Regions from separate parts of the Paraoerskovia marina genome, predicted to be linked through region 3. Evidence: riboswitches for the same ligand, from Rfam matches in the RefSeq annotation. Region 3 holds a riboswitch; each other region holds the start of a gene.
The links. A riboswitch is a leader RNA that binds a small molecule or an ion and turns the genes downstream of it on or off. The one in region 3 is predicted to bind thiamine pyrophosphate.
Positions count from the first base shown of each region.

Region 1: another riboswitch for thiamine pyrophosphate. It lies ahead of tenA (thiaminase II); the one in region 3 lies ahead of thiO (glycine oxidase ThiO).
Region 2: another riboswitch for thiamine pyrophosphate. It lies ahead of BLU20_RS08200 (ECF transporter S component); the one in region 3 lies ahead of thiO (glycine oxidase ThiO).

Region 1 covers NZ_LT629776.1:1,200,750-1,204,018, forward strand. Annotated here, with positions in the region: gene BLU20_RS05390 (NAD(P)/FAD-dependent oxidoreductase) at 1-883, shown strand, start outside; tRNA gene BLU20_RS05395 (tRNA-Leu) at 984-1,060, shown strand; TPP riboswitch at 1,273-1,396, shown strand; gene tenA (thiaminase II) at 1,386-2,099, shown strand; gene BLU20_RS05405 (oxygenase MpaB family protein) at 2,154-3,026, shown strand; gene BLU20_RS05410 (glycoside hydrolase family 3 N-terminal domain-containing protein) at 3,029-3,269, opposite strand, start outside.
Region 2 covers NZ_LT629776.1:1,836,570-1,839,838, reverse strand. Annotated here, with positions in the region: gene aspS (aspartate--tRNA ligase) at 1-1,431, opposite strand, end outside; TPP riboswitch at 1,617-1,723, shown strand; gene BLU20_RS08200 (ECF transporter S component) at 1,797-2,462, shown strand; gene BLU20_RS08195 (ABC transporter ATP-binding protein) at 2,459-3,269, shown strand, end outside.
Region 3 covers NZ_LT629776.1:2,591,727-2,594,995, forward strand. Annotated here, with positions in the region: gene guaA (glutamine-hydrolyzing GMP synthase) at 1-1,316, opposite strand, end outside; gene thiE (thiamine phosphate synthase) at 1,364-2,011, opposite strand; TPP riboswitch at 2,107-2,210, shown strand; gene thiO (glycine oxidase ThiO) at 2,200-3,269, shown strand, end outside.

The DNA of each region.
Region 1 (3,269 bases), 1.4 Mb from region 3:
CTTCATCGGTGGCGGCTTCGCCGGCATCGAGGCGCTCGCCGAGGTCGAGGACATGGCCCGCGCCGCGCTGAGCCAGTACGAGTCTATCGACCAGGCCGACCTGCGCTTCGTCATGATCGAGGGCGCCGGGCGGATCCTGCCCGAGCTCAGCGAGCCGATGGCGGAGTACGCCCTCGAGCAGCTGAAGGAGCGGGGCATCGAGTTCCACCTCTCGACCTTCCTCAGCTCCTGCGTCGACGGCCACGTGGTGACGTCCACGGGTGTCGAGTTCGACTCCAACACCATCGTCTGGACGGCCGGTGTCAAGGCCAACCCGGTGATCGGGGAGTCTGACCTGCCGACGGACAAGATGGGCCGCCTGACCGTCAACGCCAACCTGCAGGTCGTCGACGAGGACGGCGTCGTCGTCCCCGCCGCCTGGGGCGCCGGCGACTGCGCCGCGGTTCCCGACCTGCTGAACCCGGGCGCGTTCTGCCCGCCCAACGCGCAGCACGCGATCCGTCAGGCCACCCAGCTCGGTGACAACCTGGTCGCGTCGGTCGAGGACCGCCCGCTGGTCCAGTACAAGCACAAGAGCGTCGGCGTCGTCGCGTCGCTCGGCCTGTACAAGGGCGTCGCCGAGCTCTTCGGCGTCTTCAAGTTCAAGGGCTTCCCGGCCTGGGCCGTGCACCGCACGTACCACGGCTACGCGATGCCGACCTGGAACCGCAAGATCCGCATCTTCATGGGCTGGTTCGACCAGTTCGTCATGCGCCGCAAGACCGTCTCGCTCGGGTCGATCCACGACCCCCGTGCGGCGTTCCGCAACGCGTCGCTCCCGCCGAAGCCGAAGGACGACGCGGCTCCGAAGTCCGACAAGGACGCGGTCGGCGCGGGCAAGTAGTCCTCGGTGGGCGTGACGCCCACGCACGCACGCACGACGGCGGGGGCGGACCTGGACGGGTCCGTCCCCGCCGTCGTGCGTTAGTCTCACGACGAGCATGGCCCCCGTAGCCCAACTGGCAGAGGCAGCCGACTTAAAATCGGCCCAGTCCGGGTTCGAACCCCGGTGGGGGCACCACCAGGCCCTGCCGGAGAGCGCGGCCGCGCTCGACGCCGCCGGCGTCCGCGCGGAGGCAACGGTCCGGGAGGACGAGGGGACCACGCTCGTCCTGCGGCGCGACGGGCCGAGGGCGCTGATGCTCCTCGAACGACTGGCCGCGGGCGACGCGTAGGCGGCGTCCCACGATGCGACCGGTGCGTCCGCCACGGGCGCCCCTTGCTACGGTCGAGACACACCACGCGGGGAATCTCTGTCCGACACCGTCGGCCGGGACTGAGATGGGCGGGAGAACCGTCCGGACCCGTTGAACCTGATCTCGCCAGAACGAGCGGAGGAACGTGGCATGACTGCCGTGACCCTTGAGAACGACCAGACGACGCCGGTAGCGGCGTCGGAGTCCGGATTCACCGCAGAGCTGGGGCGCCGGTACGCGCACCTGTTCGAGGACTTCTACCAGCATCCCTTCCTGTCGGGCCTGCGTGACGGCACGCTCGCCCCCGAGAAGGTGCAGCACTACGTGGGCCAGGACCACCAGTACCTGAGCGCGTACGTCCGCTGCTACGGCCTGGGACTGACCCTCGCCCCCGACCGCGAGTGGATGCGCTACTTCCACGAGCGCACCGGATTCCTGCTGGACGACGAGTCCGAGGCACACCTCGCGCTCTGCGCGCGTCTCGGGGTGACCTACGAGGACGCGCAGGTGGAGCGTCTCGCGCCGAGCGCCAAGGCCTACGTCGACCACATGATGGAGGCGGGCCGCGACACGCTCGGCACGCTCCTCGCCGCGCTGCTGCCCTGCCCGTGGACGTACATCTGGGCCGCGGACCGCTATGCGCACGCGGAGCCGATCCAGGACGACCACCCGTTCGCCGGGTGGTGGCGGTTCTACGCCGACGACTCGTGCCTGCAGATGCTCGAGGAGATGCGGGCCAAGCTCGACGCGGTGGCGGCTCAGGCCGGGCCCGAGGAGCGCGCACGCATGGAGCTCGCCTTCGAGCTGAGCGTGCGCCACGAGATCCGGTTCTGGCAGATGGCCTGGTCCCTCGAGACCTGGTGACCCGGTGCCTCGGCGGGGACCCGCGAACGGTCCCCGCCGAGGCAGACTAGGGGGATGAGCCCCGTCGAGACGCTGCGCAGGACCTCCGGACGCGCCCTCTTCGCCCGGGTCGGCGGCCCGGACGGCCACGAGGAGCGCGAGCGCATCCACGCCACGGCCGGACCGCGGCAGTTCGCGCAGGACTCGGAGATCGCGCGCGTCCACGGCGACGCCTCGATGTTCGTCGGCGGTGTCCGCGCCCTGCTCCTGCAGTCGCTGCACCCGCTGGCGATGGCCGCGGTCGCCGCGCACTCCGGATACCGTGGCGACCCGTGGGGGCGCCTGGCCCGGACGAGCACGTTCCTGGCGGCGACGACGTTCGGCACGGTCGAGTACGCCCGCCAGAGCATCGACGTCGTCCGCACGGTCCACGCGCGGGTACGCGGCACGGCGCCGGACGGACGCGCCTACGCCGCCGACGACCCGTGGCTCCTGCGCTGGGTGCACCTGGCCGAGGTCGACAGCTTTCTCACGGCGCACCAACGTTTCGGGCTCCGCCCGTTGGACGCCGCCGGGTGCGACGCGTACCTCGCCCAGGCCGCGGACGTCGCACTCCGCCTGGGGGCCGTCGACCCGCCCCGGTCCCGCGCGGAGGTCCGTATCGCCTGGCAGGAGTTTGGTCCAGAGCTGGGTGCGACCCAGGAGTCCGACGACGTCGCCCGGTTCCTGCTCGCAGAGCCCCCGCTGCCTCGCGCGGCGCGCGGGCCCTACGCGCTCCTGGGTGCTGCCGCGTACGGTTCGTTGCCCCGATGGGCCCAGCGGGAGATCACGGCGCCCTGGCCCGTACGGGGCGACCCCACCGTGGTGCGGGTGGGCGGGCACGTCGCGACCCGGGCGATCCGGTGGGCGCTCGCGGGGGACCCGCCGCCGGCTCGACCCGTCGACTGACCTCAGCCCGTGGCGGCGATCTGCTCCTTGGCTGCCAGGACCCGAGCAGCCGACTCGTCCACGCGCTCGGCGAAGTCCGGGTCTTCGGCGGCGCGCTCGGCGATCGCGGACACCATGATCGACGCGTCCTCGGGGACGGCGGAGGCGAGGACCACGTCGCACCCGGCCTCGATCGCCCGGATCGCGCGTTCCGCGGGCTCGACGGACTGGACCTGCGCGGCTGCGGAGAGGTCGTCGGTGATC
Region 2 (3,269 bases), 760 kb from region 3:
GACGATGTCGTAGGCGTACGCGAGGGCCTCGCCGGGGTTCTGCTCGAACGTGTCGACCCACTCCGGGGTCGGCGACGTGAAGGCGTGGTGCACGGCCGTCCAGGCTGAGCTGCCCAGGTCGACGTCGTCGTCCTGGCCGGCAGGCTTGAACAGCGGCGCGTCGACGATCCAGACGAACGACCACGCGTTCTCGTCGATCTGGCCGGTGCGGCGGGCGATCTCCAGGCGAGCGGCGCCGAGCAGCGCCCGCGAGTCGTCGACCTTGCCGGCGGCGAAGAAGACCGCGTCGCCGGGCTGGGCGCCGGTCGCCTCGGCCAGGCCCGCACGCTCGGCGTCGGAGAGGTTCTTGGCCACGGGCCCGGCCAGCGTCCCGTCCTCGGCGAACGTGACGTACGCGAGACCGCGCGCGCCGCGCTGCTTGGCCCAGTCCTGCCACGCGTCGAACTGACGGCGGGGCTGGGACGCCCCGCCGGCCATGACGACGGCACCGACGTAGTCGGCCTGGAAGACGCGGAACGGTGTCTCGGCGAAGTACTCGGTGAGCTCGATCAGCGGGTTGCCGAAGCGAAGGTCGGGCTTGTCGCTGCCGTACAGGCGCATCGCGTCGGCGAACGTCATCCGCTGGATCGGGCGCGGGATCTCGACGTCGATGAGCTTCCAGAGCGCGACGAGGATCTGCTCGCCGAGGTCGATGACGTCGTCCTGCTCGACAAAGCTCATCTCGACGTCCAGCTGGGTGAACTCCGGCTGGCGGTCGGCACGGAAGTCCTCGTCGCGGTAGCAGCGCGCGATCTGGTAGTAGCGCTCCATGCCCGAGACCATGAGCAGCTGCTTGAAGAGCTGCGGCGACTGCGGCAGCGCGTACCAGGAGCCCGGCGCGAGGCGCGCGGGGACGAGGAAGTCGCGAGCACCCTCGGGGGTCGAGCGCGTGAGGGTCGGGGTCTCGATCTCGACGAAGTCCTGGGCGTCGAGCACGGCCCGGGCGGCCTGGTTCGCCTTCGACCGCAGGCGCAGGGCTCGCGCGGGCGTCGGGCGTCGCAGGTCGAGGTAGCGGTGCTTGAGCCGTGCCTCCTCGCCGATGGTCTCGGTGCCGTCGAGCGCGGTCGAGACCTGGAAGGGCAGCGGCGCGGACTCGTTGAGCACGACGACGTCGCTCACGACGACCTCGACCTCTCCGGTCGGCAGGTTGGCGTTCGCGTTGCCCTCCGGTCGCTGCGAGACCTCTCCGGTCACCTGGAGGACGAACTCGCTGCGCAGGGGGTGGGCGACGGCCTCGTCGCGAATGACCACCTGGGCGATGCCCGAGGCGTCGCGCAGGTCGATGAAGGCCACGCCTCCGTGGTCGCGGCGGCGGTCGACCCACCCGGTCAGGGTGATGGTCTGGCCGATGTGCTCGGCCCGCAGTGAGCCGGCCGTGTGGGTGCGAAGCACGGAGGGGTCCTTCCGGATCGGGGGGTGGTGGGCGGCTGCCCCGGGGGGTCTGCCGCGAGCGCCGCGTGGCGCACCGCGACAAGTCTAGTCGGTGTCCGGGCGGACTCCACCGCTCGGCCCGTTCACAGGGTGGGACGGGCGGGGTCGCAGATTGCCCGATTCGTCGCGCGGCTCTAGGTTGGCCTCACTAGCCCCCGGGGTGCGCTCGCGCGCTGAGATTGCGGAAGATCCGCTGACCCGTGGAACCTGATCTGGTTCGTACCAGCGAAGGGAGCAGGGCGACGTCGGCCGTTGCGCGCCGTCAGGGTGCGCGCTGTCCGGGGTCTTGCTGCGTCCACCCCCGGGGCCGACGCAGGGAGATGCTTGTGGACCAGGATTCGCAGTCGTACGCGACGGAGCCGTCGACCGGGGCGGGCGGGGCACGTCTGGAGCGGCGGTCCTCCGGCCTGCACACCACGGTGCTGCTCGCCGTCCTCGGGGTGGTCTTCGGGTTCGTGTTCTGGGTGGCCGACCAGATCTACGGTCCGCTGCACCTGGCGCTGGGGCCCTTCGGGACGCTCGCGGAGAACGTCCTCGCCGGGGCGTGGATCGTCGTGGCCCCCCTCGCGGTGTACATCGTGCGCAAGCCGTTCGTGGCCGTGGTCGCGGAGATGCTGGCGGCCGCCGTCGAGCTCGTGGTGTTTGCCTCGCCGTTCGGGCCGATGATCCTCGTCATCGGACTGGTCCAGGGTGTCGGGGCCGAGCTAGCGTTCACCCTGACGCGGTACCGCCGCTACGGCTGGGGCGTGTTCGTGCTCAGCGGGGTCACCGCGGCGGTCGTGACCTTTGCCTACCAGTGCGTGGCGAACGGGTACCTCGGACAGGACTACCTGGTGCTCCGCCTCGGTGTCCAGATCGTCTCGTGCATCGTGCTCAGCGGGTTGGCGGCGAAGTTCATCGGCGACCGTCTGCTGCGCACGGGTGTACTGGACAACTACCCGATCGGCCGCGAGCGCCGCCGCGGGGCAGCTGCGGCGGGGGTGACGGCGTGACGTCGTCGGACCTCGTCGTCGAGCACCTGGACGTGCGGTTCCCGGGGGAACCGACGTCCGTGCTCCGCGACGTGTCGTTCCGGGTGCGGTCCGGGTCGAGCCTGCTCGTGGTCGGCCCCTCGGGGTCCGGCAAGTCCACCCTCGTCGCGGCTCTCGCGGGGATCGTCCCGCACACGGTGGACGCGGATCTCCACGGCCGGGTCGTGATCGGTGTGCCCGGTGCGTGGGAGCGGGGGCCGCGGGCGCTGGCCGGGCACCTGGGGCTGGTGCAGCAGGACCCGCTGGCACAGGTGTGCCTCGACTCCGTCGACGCCGAGGTGGAGTTCGCGCTCGAGAACCGGGAGTGGCGCGTCGAGGAGATCGGGCCGGCGGTGGCGCGCGCGTTGGACGCGGCGGGCGCGGGCGGGCTCGCCGGTCGACGGACCGGCACCCTCTCGGGCGGACAGTGCCAGCGCGTCGCGACGGCCGCGGCCCTGGCCCCCTCGCCGGCCGTCCTGCTCCTGGACGAGCCGACGGCCCTCCTGGACCCCGAGGCGGCGCGCGCCGTCGGCGCGCTCGTCGGGCGGCTGGCCGCCGGCGAGACGACGACCGTCGTGGTCGAGCACCGCCTCGACGACCTCGACCCACTGCCCGACTCGACGCTCGTGCTGGTCGACGGGGAGGTCGTCGCGCACGGCCCGACCGCCGACGTCATGAGGGACCAGGCCCGCGCCCTGGTCCGCCGGGGGTGCTGGGTGCCGACCTCGGCCCTCCTCGCCGTCGCAGGAGCCCCGCCGGACTGGGAGTCGACCGAGACCGACGCCTGGC
Region 3 (3,269 bases):
GTGAGCTCCTCGCGGGCGATCTTGTCGGCGGCGCGCAGCACCTCCAGGCGCTCGGCGGTGACCTCGCCGATGATCCGGATGCCGAGGCCCGGCCCGGGGAACGGCTGGCGCCAGACGATCTCCTCGGGCACCTCGAGCTCGAGGCCGACGGCGCGGACCTCGTCCTTGAACAGCGTGCGCAGGGGCTCGATCAGGGAGAACTGCAGGTCGTCCGGCAGACCGCCCACGTTGTGGTGGCTCTTGATGTTGGCCGCACCCTCGCCGCCGCCGGACTCGACGACGTCGGGGTAGAGCGTCCCCTGGACGAGGAACTCGACCTCTTCACCGTGCGCACCGGCGTCCGCGACGACGTCGCGTGCGGCATCCTCGAAGACGCGGATGAACTCGCGGCCGATGATCTTGCGCTTGGTCTCCGGGTCGGTCTGGCCGGCGAGCGCGTCGAGGAAGCGCTGCCTGGCGTCGACCACCATGAGCTTGACGCCCGTGGCGGCGACGAAGTCACGCTCGACCTGCTCGGCCTCGTCGGCGCGCAGCAGACCGTGGTCCACGAAGACGCAGGTGAGCTGGTCGCCCACCGCCTTCTGCACCAGCGCCGCGGCGACGGAGGAGTCGACACCGCCGGAGAGGCCGCAGATCACGCGCTTGGTGCCGACCTGCGCGCGGATCGCCTCGACCTGGTCGGCCACGACGTTTCCGGGTGTCCAGTCGGGAGCCAGCCCTGCGCCGTCGTACAAGAAGTGCTCCAGCACGGTCTGGCCGTGCGCGGAGTGCTTGACCTCGGGGTGCCACTGCACGCCGTAGAGACGACGCTCCGTGTCCTCGAACGCCGCGACCGGGGAGCCGGCCGACGTCGCGAGCACCTGGAAACCCTCGGGGGCCGCGTGTACGGAGTCGCCGTGGCTCATCCACGTCGTTTGGTTGGCGGGCGTGTCAGCAAGCAGCGCACCTGCCTCGCACACCTCGACCTCGGTGCCGCCGTACTCACGCTGACCGGTCTGGGCGACGTCGCCGCCGAGCGCCGCGGCCATCGCCTGGAACCCGTAGCAGATGCCGAGGACGGGGACGCCGGCCTCGAAGAGCTTCGGGTCCACGAACGGCGCACCGTCGGCGTACACGGACGACGGACCACCCGAGAGGATGATCGCGGCCGGGTCCTTGGCCAGCATCTTCTCGACCGAGAAGGTGTGGGGCACGATCTCCGAGTACACGCTCGCCTCGCGCACGCGACGCGCGATGAGCTGGGCGTACTGCGCGCCGAAGTCGACGACGAGAACGGGCCTCGGGGTGGTCACGGGGACGTCAGGCGTGGCTGTCACGCACCCAGGATAGTTGCCGCGCCAGCGTGCCGCGGACACGTCCGGATTCAGGCCGGGAGACGCTCCCGCAGAGCGCGGGCCGCCGCCTCGGGGTCGGCGGCCTCGGTGACGGCGCGTACGACGACGATCCGCTCGGCCCCGGCGTCGAGCACCTCGTCGAGGCGCTCGCCGTCGATCCCGCCGATGGCGAACCAGGGTGTCGACGGCCGGGAGTCCGCGACCTCTTGGAGCAGATCCAGCCCGACGGCGGGGCGACCCGGCTTGGTCGGCGTCGCCCAGAGCGGGCCGACGCAGAAGTAGTCGACGTCGGGGTCGGCCTCCGCGGCTGCCGCCTCGACGGCCGCGTGCGTCGACCGCCCGAGCAGGACGTCCCCGCCGAGCAGTGCGCGCGACCCGGAGACAGGAAGGTCGTCCTGGCCCGTGTGGAACACCGGCGCACCGACCAGGCTCGCGACGTCGGCACGGTCGTTCACGCACCACAGCGCACCATGCTCCGTCGCGACCGCTGCGACGATCTCCTGCAGCTCCAGCTCGCGCCGCACGTCGAGCGTCTTGTCCCGGAGCTGGACGACGTCCACGCCTCCCCGCAGGGCCGCGTGGAGGAACTCCTCGAGGTCGCCGCGCTCCTCGCGTGCGTCGGTGCACAGGTAGAGGCGTGCAGCGGCGAGTCGGGCGCGAGCGTCTGCGGAGGTCATGGGCGCGAGCCTATCGACCAACATTCCCGCGGTCGCCGTGCGAGTCGAGTCGCGCCTGCCCCGCGCCACCTGGTCCGTCGCTCATCGCGCTACGCTGACCCCTGCACGGGAGCCTCGACCAGAGGCTGAGAGGGCGATCTGCCGACCGTCGAACCTGATCCGGGTCATGCCGGCGATAGGGAGCAACGATGAGCAAGCACAGCGACGTCCTCGTGGTCGGCGCCGGGATCATCGGACTGACCGCGGCCTGGCGGGCGGCATGCCGCGGCCTGAGCGTCACGGTCCTCGACCCCACCCCACGCGACGGTGCCAGCATGGCGGCGGCCGGGATGCTCGCAGCGGTCTGCGAGGCCGACTTCGGAGAGCCCGAGCTGGCGGCGATGAACGTCGACTCGGCAGCACGCTGGCCCGACTTTGCCGCAGAACTCGAGAAGGCATCACGTCTCGACGTCGGACTACGCCAGACCGGCACGCTCACCCTGGCCTTCGACCCGGACGACCTCGCCGAGACGCGGCGGCTGATCGACCTGCAGCACCGCTGGGGGCTGGTGTCGGAGGAGATCTCGACGGCGCAGGCGCGCCGCATCTCCCCGCTCGTCGGCCGCGTCGCCGGCGGAGCGTGGATGCCGGACGACCACCAGGTCGACCCGCGGGCCACCACCCGCGCGCTCGACGCGGCCGCCCGAGCGGCCGGCGCAGTGGTCGTCGAGTGCCGAGCCGTCCGGCTGACGTCTGCGTCGGGCCGGGTGGTCGGTGCGGTCGACGCGGCGGGCGTCGACCGCACCGCCGACCTCGTCGTCGTCGCGGCAGGGGTCTCGTCCACGGGCCTGCTGGCGACCGCAGGGATCCACGCGCCGCTGCGCCCCGTCAAGGGCATCACGCTCCGACTGGCCGCGGAGCCCTGGTTCGACGTCGAGCCGGTGGTGCGCGCCCGCGTCCAGGGACGGGCGGTGTACGCCGTGACACGGGTCGCCGACGAGTCAGGGTTCCGCGAGGTCGTGATCGGGGCGTCGAGCGACGAGAAGCCCGACGACCGGCGGGTCGAGGCAGGATCGGTCTTCGCCCTGCTCCGCGACGCCCGCGCCGTCCTGCCAGGCATCGACGAGCTCGACCTGCGCGAGGCGAGCCCGCGTGTCCGCCCCAGCGCCCCGGACAACCTTCCCTACCTCGACGCGAGCGTCGACGGCCTGCTCGTCGCCACCGGTCACGGACGCAACGGCATCCTGCTCACCCCGCTGACCAGCGCCGTCGTCGACGC